2 regions of the Streptomyces sp. NPDC041205 genome follow, and region 1 is predicted to be linked to the other one. Evidence: riboswitches for the same ligand, from Rfam matches in the RefSeq annotation. Region 1 holds a riboswitch; the other holds the start of a gene.
The links. A riboswitch is a leader RNA that binds a small molecule or an ion and turns the genes downstream of it on or off. The one in region 1 is predicted to bind cobalamin.

Region 2: it holds a riboswitch for cobalamin, as region 1 does, so the genes downstream of both, metE (5-methyltetrahydropteroyltriglutamate--homocysteine S-methyltransferase) here and ACZ6BG_RS00360 (cobalamin biosynthesis protein) in region 1, are expected to answer to the same signal.

What each region holds. Positions count from the first base shown of each region.
Region 1 covers NZ_JBVIZH010000001.1:68,295-74,086, reverse strand. Annotated here, with positions in the region: gene cobN (cobaltochelatase subunit CobN) at 1-1,326, opposite strand, end outside; gene ACZ6BG_RS00365 (cobyric acid synthase) at 1,323-2,831, opposite strand; gene ACZ6BG_RS00360 (cobalamin biosynthesis protein) at 2,828-3,778, opposite strand; cobalamin riboswitch at 3,902-4,052, opposite strand; gene ACZ6BG_RS00355 (DUF397 domain-containing protein) at 4,035-4,475, shown strand; gene ACZ6BG_RS00350 (hypothetical protein) at 4,733-5,311, opposite strand; gene ACZ6BG_RS00345 (helix-turn-helix domain-containing protein) at 5,354-5,792, opposite strand, start outside.
Region 2 covers NZ_JBVIZH010000003.1:1,129,134-1,134,925, reverse strand. Annotated here, with positions in the region: gene aceA (isocitrate lyase) at 1-998, shown strand, start outside; cobalamin riboswitch at 1,165-1,384, shown strand; gene metE (5-methyltetrahydropteroyltriglutamate--homocysteine S-methyltransferase) at 1,547-3,865, shown strand; gene ACZ6BG_RS18920 (hypothetical protein) at 3,918-4,232, opposite strand; gene ACZ6BG_RS18915 (NUDIX hydrolase) at 4,423-4,893, shown strand; gene cpt (chloramphenicol phosphotransferase CPT) at 5,005-5,538, shown strand; gene ACZ6BG_RS18905 (GlxA family transcriptional regulator) at 5,531-5,792, opposite strand, start outside.

The sequences.
Region 1 (5,792 bases):
GTCGACGTACAGGCTGCCGGGCGGCTCGCCCCACGCCTCCAGCATCCCTTCGCGCAGCTCGGGGTCGAGGGTGTCGAACCACGCCTGGTAGTCCGCGAGCGGCACGCGCGCGGGCGCGGCGGCGAGCTGCTCCTCGGTGAGCCATTCGACGTCGTGGCCACCGGCGTTGATGAGGGTGTGGATCAGCTCGTCGCCGTTGTCGGGGTGGCCCTCGACCGCGTAGCCCGCGTCCCGCAGGGCGTCGAGGACGCGCACGGCGGAGGCGGGGGTGTCGAGGCCGACGGCGTTGCCGACGCGGCTGTGCTTGGTCGGGTACGCGGTGAAGACCAGGCCGAGCCGCTTCTCGGCGTTGGGCTTGTGCCGCAGCTTGCCGTGGCGTACGGCGATTCCGGCGACGCGGGCGGCCCGCTCGGGGTCGGCGACGTACACGGGGACGTCGTCGGGGCCCTGCTCCTTGAAGCTGAACGGCACGGTGATGACGCGGCCGTCGAACTCGGGGATCGCCACCTGCATGGCGGCGTCCATGGGGGAGAGGGCCGCGTCGGAGTCCTGCCAGGCGGCGCGGGACGAGGTCAGGCACAGGCCCTGCAGGACGGGGATGTCGAGGTCGGCGAGGGCGCCGATGTCCCAGGCCTCCTCGTCGCCGCCCGCGCTGGCGTCGGAGGCGTGGGTGCCGCCCGCGGCGAGGACGGTGGCGACGAGGACGTCGGCGCGCCCGAGGATCTCGTACAGACCGGAGTCGGCGCCGCGCAGCGAACCGCAGTACACGGCAAGGGCGTTGGCGCCCTTCTCCTCGATGGCGTCGCAGAGGGTGTCGACGAACGCGGTGTTCCCCGACAGCTGGTGCGCGCGGTAGAAGAGCACGCCCACGGTCGGGCGCCCCTCGACGTGCGCGCGCTCCCCGTGCACCCCGTACTCGGGCATCTTCCGCGGCTCGGCGAAGCCGTGGCCGGTCAGGAGCACGGTGTCCGAAAGGAACCGCTCCAGCTCCACGAAGTTGGCGGGTCCGCCCTCGACGAGATAGCGCAGCGCCTCCGCGACGACACCGGCGGGCACCGACGAGTCGGCCATCAGCTCGGCGTCCGGCACGGACTCGCCGCCGAGCAGCACGGTCGGGATCCCGGCCGACTTGAGCGCGGCGAGCCCGTCCTCCCAGGCGCGCTTGCCACCGAGGAGGCGTACGACGGCGATGTCCGCGCCGTCCAGGAGCGCGGGCAGTTCCTCGCGCACGTCGACGCGGGTCGGGTTGGCGATGCGGTAGGGCGCGGCGGAGGCGCGGGCGGCGAGCAGGTCCGTGTCGGCGGTGGACAGTAGCAGGACGGTCATGAGGGTGCCCCCGGTGCGATGAAGGGGAGACCGGACGGAGCGCCGGTCTCGATCAGGCGCAGCAGCGCGTCGGTGTCCGCGTGTTCTTCGATGAGGTCGCCGAGGAGGTCGAGCTGTTCCTCGCGCAGGACGGCGAAGCTGGTGTCGGGCGCGGGCACGAAGCGGCGGCCCGCGGCGCGCGCGACCTCGGTGAGGAAGCGGCGCCGGAACGCGTCGCTCTCCAGCGACCCGTGCCAGTGGGTGCCCCACACGGCCCCCACCCGGCAGCCGTCCAAGAAGGGTTCCCCGCCCAGGACTTCGGCGACGCCGTGATGGATCTCGTACCCCTCGACGTGCTCGCCGAGCGCCTTGCCGACGGGCCGGGCGAGCGTCTTCTCGCGCCGGAACGTGACGCGCACGGGCAGCAGGCCGAGCCCGTCCACGGTCCCGGCCCGCGACTCGACGTCGTCCTCGATCCGCTCCCCGAGCACCTGGAAGCCGCCGCAGATCCCGAGGACGGGCCGGCCGTCGGCGGCCCGGCGCGCGAGCGCGTCCGCGAGCCCGCGCTCGCGCAGCCACTGAAGGGCGCGTACGGTCCCGCGCGTCCCCGGTACGACGACGAGGTCCGCGTCGATCAGTTCCTCGGCCCGGTCCACGAACCGCACCACGACGCCGGGTTCGGCGGCGAGCGCGTCCACGTCGGTGAAGTTGGACATCAGCGGCACCGCGCACACGGCGACCCGCAGCACGTCCTCGCCGACGGGCGCCGCCACGGCGGACTCCCGCACCGCCCCGCGCAGCGAGACCCGCAGCCCGTCCTCCTCGTCGATGCCGAGCCCGTGCCGGAACGGCAGCACGCCGAAGGTGCGCCGCCCGGTGAGGTCGTGCAGCATGTCGAGCCCCGGTTCGAGCAGCGACACGTCCCCGCGGAACTTGTTGACGAGGAAGCCCGCGACCAGCTCCTGATCGGCCGGACTCAGCAGCGCCACGGTCCCGAAGAAGGAGGCGAAGACGCCCCCGCGGTCGATGTCCCCGACCACCACGACCGGGAAGCGGGCAGCCCGGGCGATCCCCATGTTCACGATGTCGGTGCGCCGGAGGTTGATCTCGGCGGGACTCCCCGCCCCTTCGCAGATCACGGCGTCATACGTGCCCCGAAGCTCCTCCAGGCATCCCACGACGGTGTCGAGCAGCGCCTCCTGCCGTCCCCCGTGATAGCCCCGGGCACTCATCTCGCCCACCGGCTTGCCCATGAGCACGACCTGACTCGACCGGTCGCTCCCCGGCTTCAGCAGCACGGGATTCATCAGCGCACTGGGCTCCACCCGCGCGGCCTGCGCCTGCATGGCCTGCGCCCGCCCGATCTCGGCCCCTTCGCGCGTGACGAACGAGTTCAACGACATGTTCTGCGCCTTGAACGGCGCGACGGAGACGCCCTTGCGGGCGAGCCACCGACAGATCCCAGCGGTGACCACACTCTTCCCGGCATCGGACGTGGTCCCGGCGACCAGCAGCCCACCACTCATGCGAACCGCCTCCACCGCTTCGGCCGGACCAGGTCCACAGCGATCGCGCTCCCCAGGGCGAGCCACCCGACCCGCCGGGACAACTTCACGGCCCGCTCGATGTCCTCCACGACGACGGCACGCCCCTCCCCGTTGAGGACGGGCCGGTGCTCGACCCGCCCCCCGTACGAGAGGGACCCCCCGAGCCGCACCCCCAACGCCCCCGCGAAGGAGGCCTCGACGACCCCGGCGTTGGGGCTCGGATGCTTCGAGGCATCGGCACGCCAGGCCCGCACCGCCCCACGGGGGGACCCTCCGGCGACCACGGCGAGCGCGGCGGTGAGCCGAGCCCCGGGCCACCCGGCGACATCGTCGAGCCGAGCGGAGGCCCACCCGTACCGGAGGTGGCGCGGGGACCTGTGCCCGACCATCGCGTCGAGCGTGTTGACGGCCCGGAACCCGACGAGCCCCGGCACACCCCCCACGGCCCCCCACACCAACGCCCCCACGACGGCGTCGGACGTGTTCTCGGCGACGGACTCCACGACGGCCCGGGCGATCCCGTCGGCGTCCAGCGCAGCGGGATCGCGCCCGCACAGATGGGGCAGCCGCTCCCGGGCGACGTCCACGTCCCCAGCGGCGAGCGCGCCCCCGATGGCGCGCGCCTCCCGCCCGAGGGTGGTCCCGCCGACGACGGCCCAGGTCGCGGCGGCGGTCAGCCCGACGGAAGCGGCACGCGAGCGGCGTACGGCGAAGGAGACGAGCGCACCGGCGCCGACGGCGCCCCCGGCGCACACCAGGGTGTGCAGCGCGCCCCACCCGCGGTGGTCACGCCACAGCACCCGCTCGACGGCCCCCGCCGCACGCCCGAACGCGGCGACCGGATGCCCCCGGCGAGGATCGCCGAGCAGCAGGTCACCGAGGAGTCCGGCGGCGGCGCCGTACGCGAAGTCGCGATCGGCACGCATGGGGGTCAGCCCGCCGACACGCGGCGGAGGGCTCTCGGCCGTGACGGGGCCCCGGGCGGAGCAGGGGACGGCAACGGGCGGCCGCGCATGGCGATATGTCCTCACTCAGGGTTTCCGCGCCCTGGTTCGACGAGACCGGCGGCGAGAGTTCCTGGCTCCCGGGGATCGCGTGGGATCCCCGATGACAGTGGCGGGACCGCGCCGGATTCGCACCGGCTTCCTCTGCTGCCGCCGTAAATGGCTCCGGCAGTCCACCATGGCCCGCGACGCCCGTCAACTCGCTGTTGACCTGCGACGGGAGAGTGTGCGGAGGTCCACATGGACCGTCTCGGGGGGCCGGTTTAGGGCTAGGCGGGCACAACCACTCTCCGTAAGCTTGAACATGACAGCAGGAGAGCGACGCGGAACGCGAACCCGGCAGGGCGCGGTCGAATGCCGCCGGGCCCCGGCGCCGTCCGGCTCTCGTGGCGGCAGTGGGCAAGGGGGCAGCGTGGCCGACGGGTACTTACCGGCAGGGCGGTGGTTCACCAGCAGCTACAGCACGGCGACCGGTGAATGTGTGGAAGTGGCTCATCCGGAGGGAGCGGTGTGGGTCCGTGACTCGAATCACCGCGGTGAAGGGCACATGAACGTGACGCCGTCGGCGTGGCGCGCGTTTGTCAGGGGGGTGGCCTCGGGGAGAGTCGGGGTGGAGTGAGCTGTCCCAGCGTGCGCACGAAAGGCTGGAGACCATGGGGGTTGAGAGCAGGCAGCTGCCGCTGAGCAGGCATGTCGCAGGGCCCGCCCGGCGCCTCATCTTCGTGTTGTACTGCGTGCTCAGCGGTGTTGTCGCGGTCGTCACGGGTGCTCTCGCCTCCCTCCTCGTGGAGGGGCTCCAGGTCCGGCTCGCGGTCTGGCTGGCCACGGCCGCGGTCGTGGCGGCGGGGGCCGGGGCCGTGTGGGGGCTCACGCCGCTCATCCCGCGCCGGCACGTGGAGCGGGACCGTCCGCGGACGCTCCGTCAGCCGGAGGGCCGGCGCCGGTCGTAGCGGCCGATTCCTGACGGCGACCGCGGCGCAGGGTCCGTACGAGCCAGCCCACCGCGGCGGTCAGCAGCCCGCAGCCGCCCGCTAGCGCGGCGACGAAGTGCCAGGGGTTGACGTCGTAGTGCGCGACGACGCCCCGGGCGACGATCCCCGCAGGCACGAGCGCCACGACGACCACGACGAGACACACCGACACACAGCCCGCCTTCGCCAGGAAGCCCAGCGTCTGCTGCTCCTGCGTGTGCAGACTCCGCTGGTGCTCGCTGTCGAGGAGGTGGTTCAGCTCGCGGGCGAACGCCGGATCCTTCATCCCTTCTCTGAAGAGGTCGTGGATGTGGGAGGGGCTGGTGGGTTCCGTGGGGACGGGCTCGCCGCCGTCCAGGGGATCAGCGGCCGGGCCCCCGTCGGCGCCCGTGACGCCGCCCGGGGGAGTGGGGGCGGCCGGGTTCGTGGTGTCTGAGGCCGTCAGGCAGCGCAACAGCCACCGTGCCAACGTGACGACCAGCATCGTGCCAGCCCTCCCCTCGTCCCGGAGCGGACGGCTCCGGAATCAGCCTGCGAAGCCTTCCTTGACCTCGTTGATCAGGTCGATCGAGCGGCTGTCGCTGTAGGCGATGTGCCGCAGTTGTTCGAAGCAGTCCTGGAAGTTGGCGACCAGTTCGTAGTCGTCCCGCGTGGCCACGACGGCCTGCGGGCTTTCCAGGTAGATCAGGTCGTCGTCGTCCTTGAACCCGAGGAGCACGAACGCGTTCTGCGTGCTCAGCAGCGCCCCGGCCGAGAAGGGCAGGACCTGGAGCGTGGCGCGGGGGTGCTCGGCGACCTCGATGAGCCGCTGCAACTGCGCGCGCATCACCGCAGGATCCCCGATCAGCCGGTGCAGCGCCGACTCGTCGACGACGAAGTGGAGGTCGTCGATCCCGGTCTCGTCGAAGACCCGCTCCTGGCGGGCCGTGCGGAACTCCACGAGGCGGCGGCGGGTGCCGGGGTCG
Region 2 (5,792 bases), on a different contig from region 1:
CCGCCGACGCCAACCAGGCCGGGCACACCTACCCCGACCAGTCGCTGTACCCGGCCAACTCCGTTCCGCAGGTGGTCCGCCGCATCAACAACGCGCTGCTGCGCGCCGACCAGATCGCCACCAGCGAGGGCGACTCCGCCGTGGACTGGCTGGCTCCGATCGTGGCCGACGCCGAGGCCGGTTTCGGCGGCCCGCTGAACGCCTTCGAGCTGACCAAGGCGATGATCGCGGCGGGCGCGGCCGGTATCCACTACGAGGACCAGCTCGCCTCGGAGAAGAAGTGCGGCCACCTCGGCGGCAAGGTCCTCGTCCCCACCGCTCAGCACGTGCGCACCCTCAACGCGGCCCGCCTCGCCGCCGACATCGCCGATGTGCCGACCCTGATCGTCGCCCGCACCGACGCGCTCGCCGCCAACCTCCTCACCAGCGACGTCGACGAGCGCGACGCCGAGTTCGTGACCGGCGAGCGGACGGCCGAGGGCTTCTACCGCGTCCGCAACGGCATGGCCCCCGTCATCGCGCGCGGCCTCGCCTACGCCCCGTACGCCGACCTCATCTGGGTCGAGACCGGCACCCCCGACCTCGCCCAGGCCCGCGAGTTCGCCGAGGCCGTCCACGCCGAGCACCCCGACCAGATGCTGGCCTACAACTGCTCGCCGTCCTTCAACTGGAAGGCCGCGCTGGACGACGACCAGATCGCCAAGTTCCAGCGCGAACTGGGCGCCATGGGCTACAAGTTCCAGTTCATCACCCTGGCCGGTTTCCACTCCCTCAACCACGGCATGTTCGACCTCGCCCGCGGCTACGCCGACCACGGCATGACCGCGTACGTGGACCTGCAGGAGAAGGAGTTCGCCGCGCAGGAGCACGGCTTCACCGCCGTCAGGCACCAGCGCGAGGTCGGCACCGGCTACTTCGACCTGGTGTCCACCGCCGTCAACCCGGCCTCCTCCACCACCGCGCTCTCGGGCTCCACCGAGGAGGAGCAGTTCCACTAGGTGCTCCGCGCCGGGCCGAGGGGCCCGGCCGCCGTGTGAAGGGGCGTGGCCCAGCGGATTCCGCCGGGCCACGCCCCTTCACACGTGCGCCCAAACGGCTCGCACTCGTGTCTCATCTCACGTTCCGGAATGTGAACAGTGCTGCCCAGGACCGCGTCCACCCTCTAACCTGACGCGTGCAGCTGGTTCGCCCTGTCCGCCAGGCAGGCGCGTCGTAAGAGGGAACCCGGTGGGAATCCGGGACTGCCCCGCAGCGGTGAGCGGGAACGACCGCCGTCACACGCACTGGGCCCGATGAACGGGGCCTGGGAAGCGACGGCCAGTAGGTGTCTGCCCCGGCAGACGTGCCCGCGAGTCCGAAGACCTGCCCGTTGCCCGTACGTGACCGATCGCGTGCGGATATCCCGGTGACCTCGTGGGCGGGTCGGCGTACATACCAGACGGAGCACCATGCCAGTGGCGTGTGTGTGGTCCGTCTTGTTCGTCATCCCTTCGCGTCCGCGTCCCGTCCCGGGATTCTCAGGAGTCATCTCGCGAAGGAGATTTCCGTGACAGCGAAGTCCGCAGCCGCGGCAGCACGGGCCACCGTGTACGGCTACCCCCGTCAGGGCGCAGGCCGTGAACTCAAGAAGGCGATCGAGGGGTACTGGAAGGGCCGCGTCACCGCCGACGCCCTCAACCAGACCGCGACGGAGCTGCGCCGCTCCACCTGGCAGCGTCTGGCGGCGGCTGGTGTCCACGAGGTGCCGACCGGTGACTTCTCGTACTACGACCACGTCCTGGACACCAGTGTCATGGTCGGCGCCGTCCCCCAGCGGCACCGCTCCGCCGTGGACGCCGACCCGCTCGACGGCTACTTCGCCATGGCCCGCGGCACCCAGGACGTCGCGCCGCTCGAGATGACCAAGTGGTTCGACACCAACTACCACTACCTCGTGCCGGAGCTCGGCCCCGACACCGTCTTCAGCGCCGACTCCACCAAGCAGGTCGCCGAGTTCAAGGAAGCCCTCGCGCTCGGCCTCGCCGCCCGCCCGGTCCTGGTCGGCCCCGTCACGTATCTGCTGCTCGCCAAGCCCGCGCCCGGCGTGGCCGCGGAGTTCGAGCCGCTGACGCTCCTGGACCGGCTCCTTCCCGTGTACGCCGAGGTCCTCGCGGACCTGCGCGCGGCCGGCGCCGAGTGGGTGCAGCTCGACGAGCCCGCCCTGGTCCAGGACCGCACCCCGGCGGACCTCAACGCCGCCGAGCGCGCCTACCGCGACCTCGGCTCCCTCACCGACCGGCCGAAGCTGCTCGTCGCCTCCTACTTCGACCGGCTCGGCGACGCCCTGCCGGTCCTGGCGAAGGCCCCGATCGACGGCCTCGCGCTCGACTTCACCGACGCGGCCGCCGCCAACCTCGACGCGCTCGCGGCGGTGGGCGGACTGCCCGGCAAGCGCCTCGTCGCCGGTGTCGTCAACGGCCGCAACATCTGGATCAACGACCTGGAGAAGTCCCTGTCGACCCTGGGGACGCTCCTCGGCCTCGCCGACCAGGTCGACGTCGCCGCGTCCTGCTCGCTCCTGCACGTCCCGATCGACGCCGCGGCCGAGCGGGACATCGATCCGCAGATCCTGCGCTGGCTCGCCTTCGCCCAGCAGAAGACCGGCGAGATCGTCACCCTGGCCAAGGGCCTCGCACAGGGAACGGACACCATCGCCGCCGAACTCGCCGCGAACCGGGCCGACCTGGCCTCCCGCGCCGGTTCCGCGATCACCCACGACCCGGCCGTCCGGGCCAGGGCCGCGGCCGTCACCGACGCCGACGGCCGCCGCTCCCAGCCGTACGCCACGCGGGCCGCCGCCCAGCGCGCCCACCTCGGCCTGCCGCTGCTCCCCACGACCACCATCGGCTCGTTCCCGCAGACCACGGAGTTGCGCACGGCCCGCGCCGACCTGCGCGCGGGGCGCATCGACACCGCCGGGTACGAGCAGCGCATCGAGCACGAGATCCGCGAGGTCGTCTCCTTCCAGGAGAAGACCGGGATCGACGTCCTGGTGCACGGCGAGCCCGAGCGCAACGACATGGTGCAGTACTTCGCCGAGCAGCTCACCGGCTATCTCGCCACGCAGCACGGCTGGGTCCAGTCGTACGGCACCCGCTATGTGCGCCCGCCGGTCCTCGCCGGTGACATCTCCCGCCCCGAGCCGATGACGGTGCGCTGGACGGCGTACGCCAACTCCCTGACGGAGTGCCCGGTCAAGGGCATGCTCACCGGGCCCGTGACCATGCTCGCCTGGTCCTTCGTCCGCGACGACCAGCCGCTCGGCGACACCGCGCGCCAGGTGGCCCTCGCCCTGCGCGACGAGGTGAACGACCTGGAGGCGGCGGGCACTTCGGTCATCCAGGTCGACGAGCCCGCGCTGCGCGAGACGCTGCCGCTGCGCGCCGCCGACCGTCCGGCCTATCTGGACTGGGCCACCGAGTCCTTCCGCCTCACCACCAGCGGGGTGCGGCCCGACACCCAGATCCACACCCACATGTGCTATGCCGAGTTCGGCGACATCGTCCAGGCCATCGACGACCTCGACGCCGACGTCATCAGCCTGGAGGCCGCCCGCTCGCACATGCAGGTGGCCCGTGAACTGGCCGAGCACGGCTACCCGCGCGAGGCGGGCCCCGGCGTCTACGACATCCACTCCCCGCGTGTGCCCGGCACGGACGAGGCCGCGGCCCTGCTGCGCAAGGGACTTGAGGCCATCCCCGCCGAGCGCCTGTGGGTCAACCCGGACTGCGGCCTGAAGACCCGCGGCTGGCCCGAGACCCGCGCCTCGCTGGAGAACCTGGTCGCGGCGGCGCGCACGGTCCGCGGGGAGCTGTCCGCGTCCTGACCGGCGGCCCTGCCGGGGGCCGGGGCACCCACGGGTGCCCCGGCCTCGGGTCTCAGTCGGTGACGTCGAGGGCGGCGGACACGATGCTGTCGACGTCGATCCGGTGGTGGCGGTAGACGTCGGTGAGCGAACCGGACTGGCCGAACCTCGTGACGCCGAATGCGCTGGTGGCGGCCTTGTTGACCATGGCCAGGAACGACAGCGCGTGCGGATGACCGTCGAGTACCGTGACCAGCGGTGTGGCGCGGTCCGCGGGGAACGCCTGGTCCAGGTTCCAGAGGTCGGCCTGCTCGTCGTGGCCCTGCCGGGCGCGCAGGGCTCGGTACAGCAGATCGGGGCTGCTCACACAGACGACGTCGGCGGTCACCTGCTCCTGCTCCAGCTCCTGGACACGCCTTCGCGGAGCAGGCCGTGCCCGGGCCGAGTTGCTCGGCCCCGGTGCCGGTGTCCTCGTAGCCGAGGGCGCCGTCCGGCACGTTCACCCTGGCCGTGCCGGACGGCCCCTCGTTCGTCAGCAGAACGCGGACGCCGCAACGGCGTCCGGCAGGAGGTATCGGATGAGTTTCCGGCTCGCGGCGTACGCCGTGTGCGTCGAGGAGGGCCGGGTACTGCTCGCCCGGCACGTGCCGCCGAGCGGCGAGAGCAACTGGACTCTGCCGGGCGGCAGGGTGGAGCACGCGGAGGATCCCTTCGACGCGGTGATCCGGGAAGTCGCCGAGGAGACGGGCTGTGAGGCGGTGGTCGAGCGCCTCCTCGGCGTGGACTCACGGATGATCCCCGCGGCGGACCGCGCCCCCGGCCTCCCCGACCACCAGAACGTCGGCATCTTCTACCGCTGCCGCATCACCGGCGGCCACCTCCGCCCCGAACCGAACGGCGAGACCGCCGAGTCGCGCTGGATCCCGATCCCGGGCGTCGCACGCCTGCGGCGGTCGTCACTGGTCGACAACGGCCTCGACCTGGCACGGACTGTTCCACCGACCGGGCATGTGGAGCCTGTTGCGGTCGGTGGCCTCATCCAGCACTGACCGCCGCGCCGGCGGCGCAGGGCGGAACGGGGAGCGCAAGGGTGGCCATCCGCGCGCTCTGGTCTCTGAAATCTGTTTGGTGTGGTGTCACCGTGTGCCTACTGTGGCGCCGTGAAGACCCAGGTGATCGTTCTCAATGGTGGTTCCAGCTCGGGGAAGTCCGGGATCGTGCGGTGTCTGCAGGATGTTCTGCCGGGGCCCTGGTTGGCCTTCGGGGTCGATACATTCGTTGACGCGTTGCCCGCGGCGATGCGGGCGTCGGATGCGGGGATCGAGTTCGGGCCGGACGGTGAGGTGGTCGTCGGGCCGGAGTTCCGGGCGCTGGAGGGGGCCTGGATCGCGGGGCTCGCCGCGATGGCCGGTGCGGGGGCGCGGATCATCGTCGACGAGGTCTTCCTCAGCGGTGCGGAGTCGCAGCGGCGGTGGCAGGAGGCGCTGGGCGAGTTGCGGGTGCTGTGGGTGGGCGTGCGGTGCGACAGCGCCATCGCCGCGGACCGTGAGATCGCGCGCGGGGACCGCGTCGTCGGGATGGCCGCGTCCCAGGCCGATGTGGTCCACCGGGGCATGGTGTACGACGTGGAGGTGGACACCGGGCATGCCAAGTCGATGGCGTGCGCACGGGCCATCGCGGGGCGGGTCAAGTAGACGCGGGCTCGGTTCGGGTGGGCGCGAGGGGTTCCGGGGCGTCGTGGCGGCGGAAGGTCGCGCGGTACGTGCTCGGCTGGTGGCCCGTGTGGCGGGAGAAGACCTGGGCGAAGGCGCCGGGGTTGCGGTATCCGACGTCGGCGGCGATGCGTGCGACGGTTCTGTCCGTTGTCTCCAGCAGGTGTCTGGCTCGGCGTACCCGGGCGGTGTGCAGGTAGGACAGGGGGGTCTCGCCGGCTTCGTCGCCGAAGCGG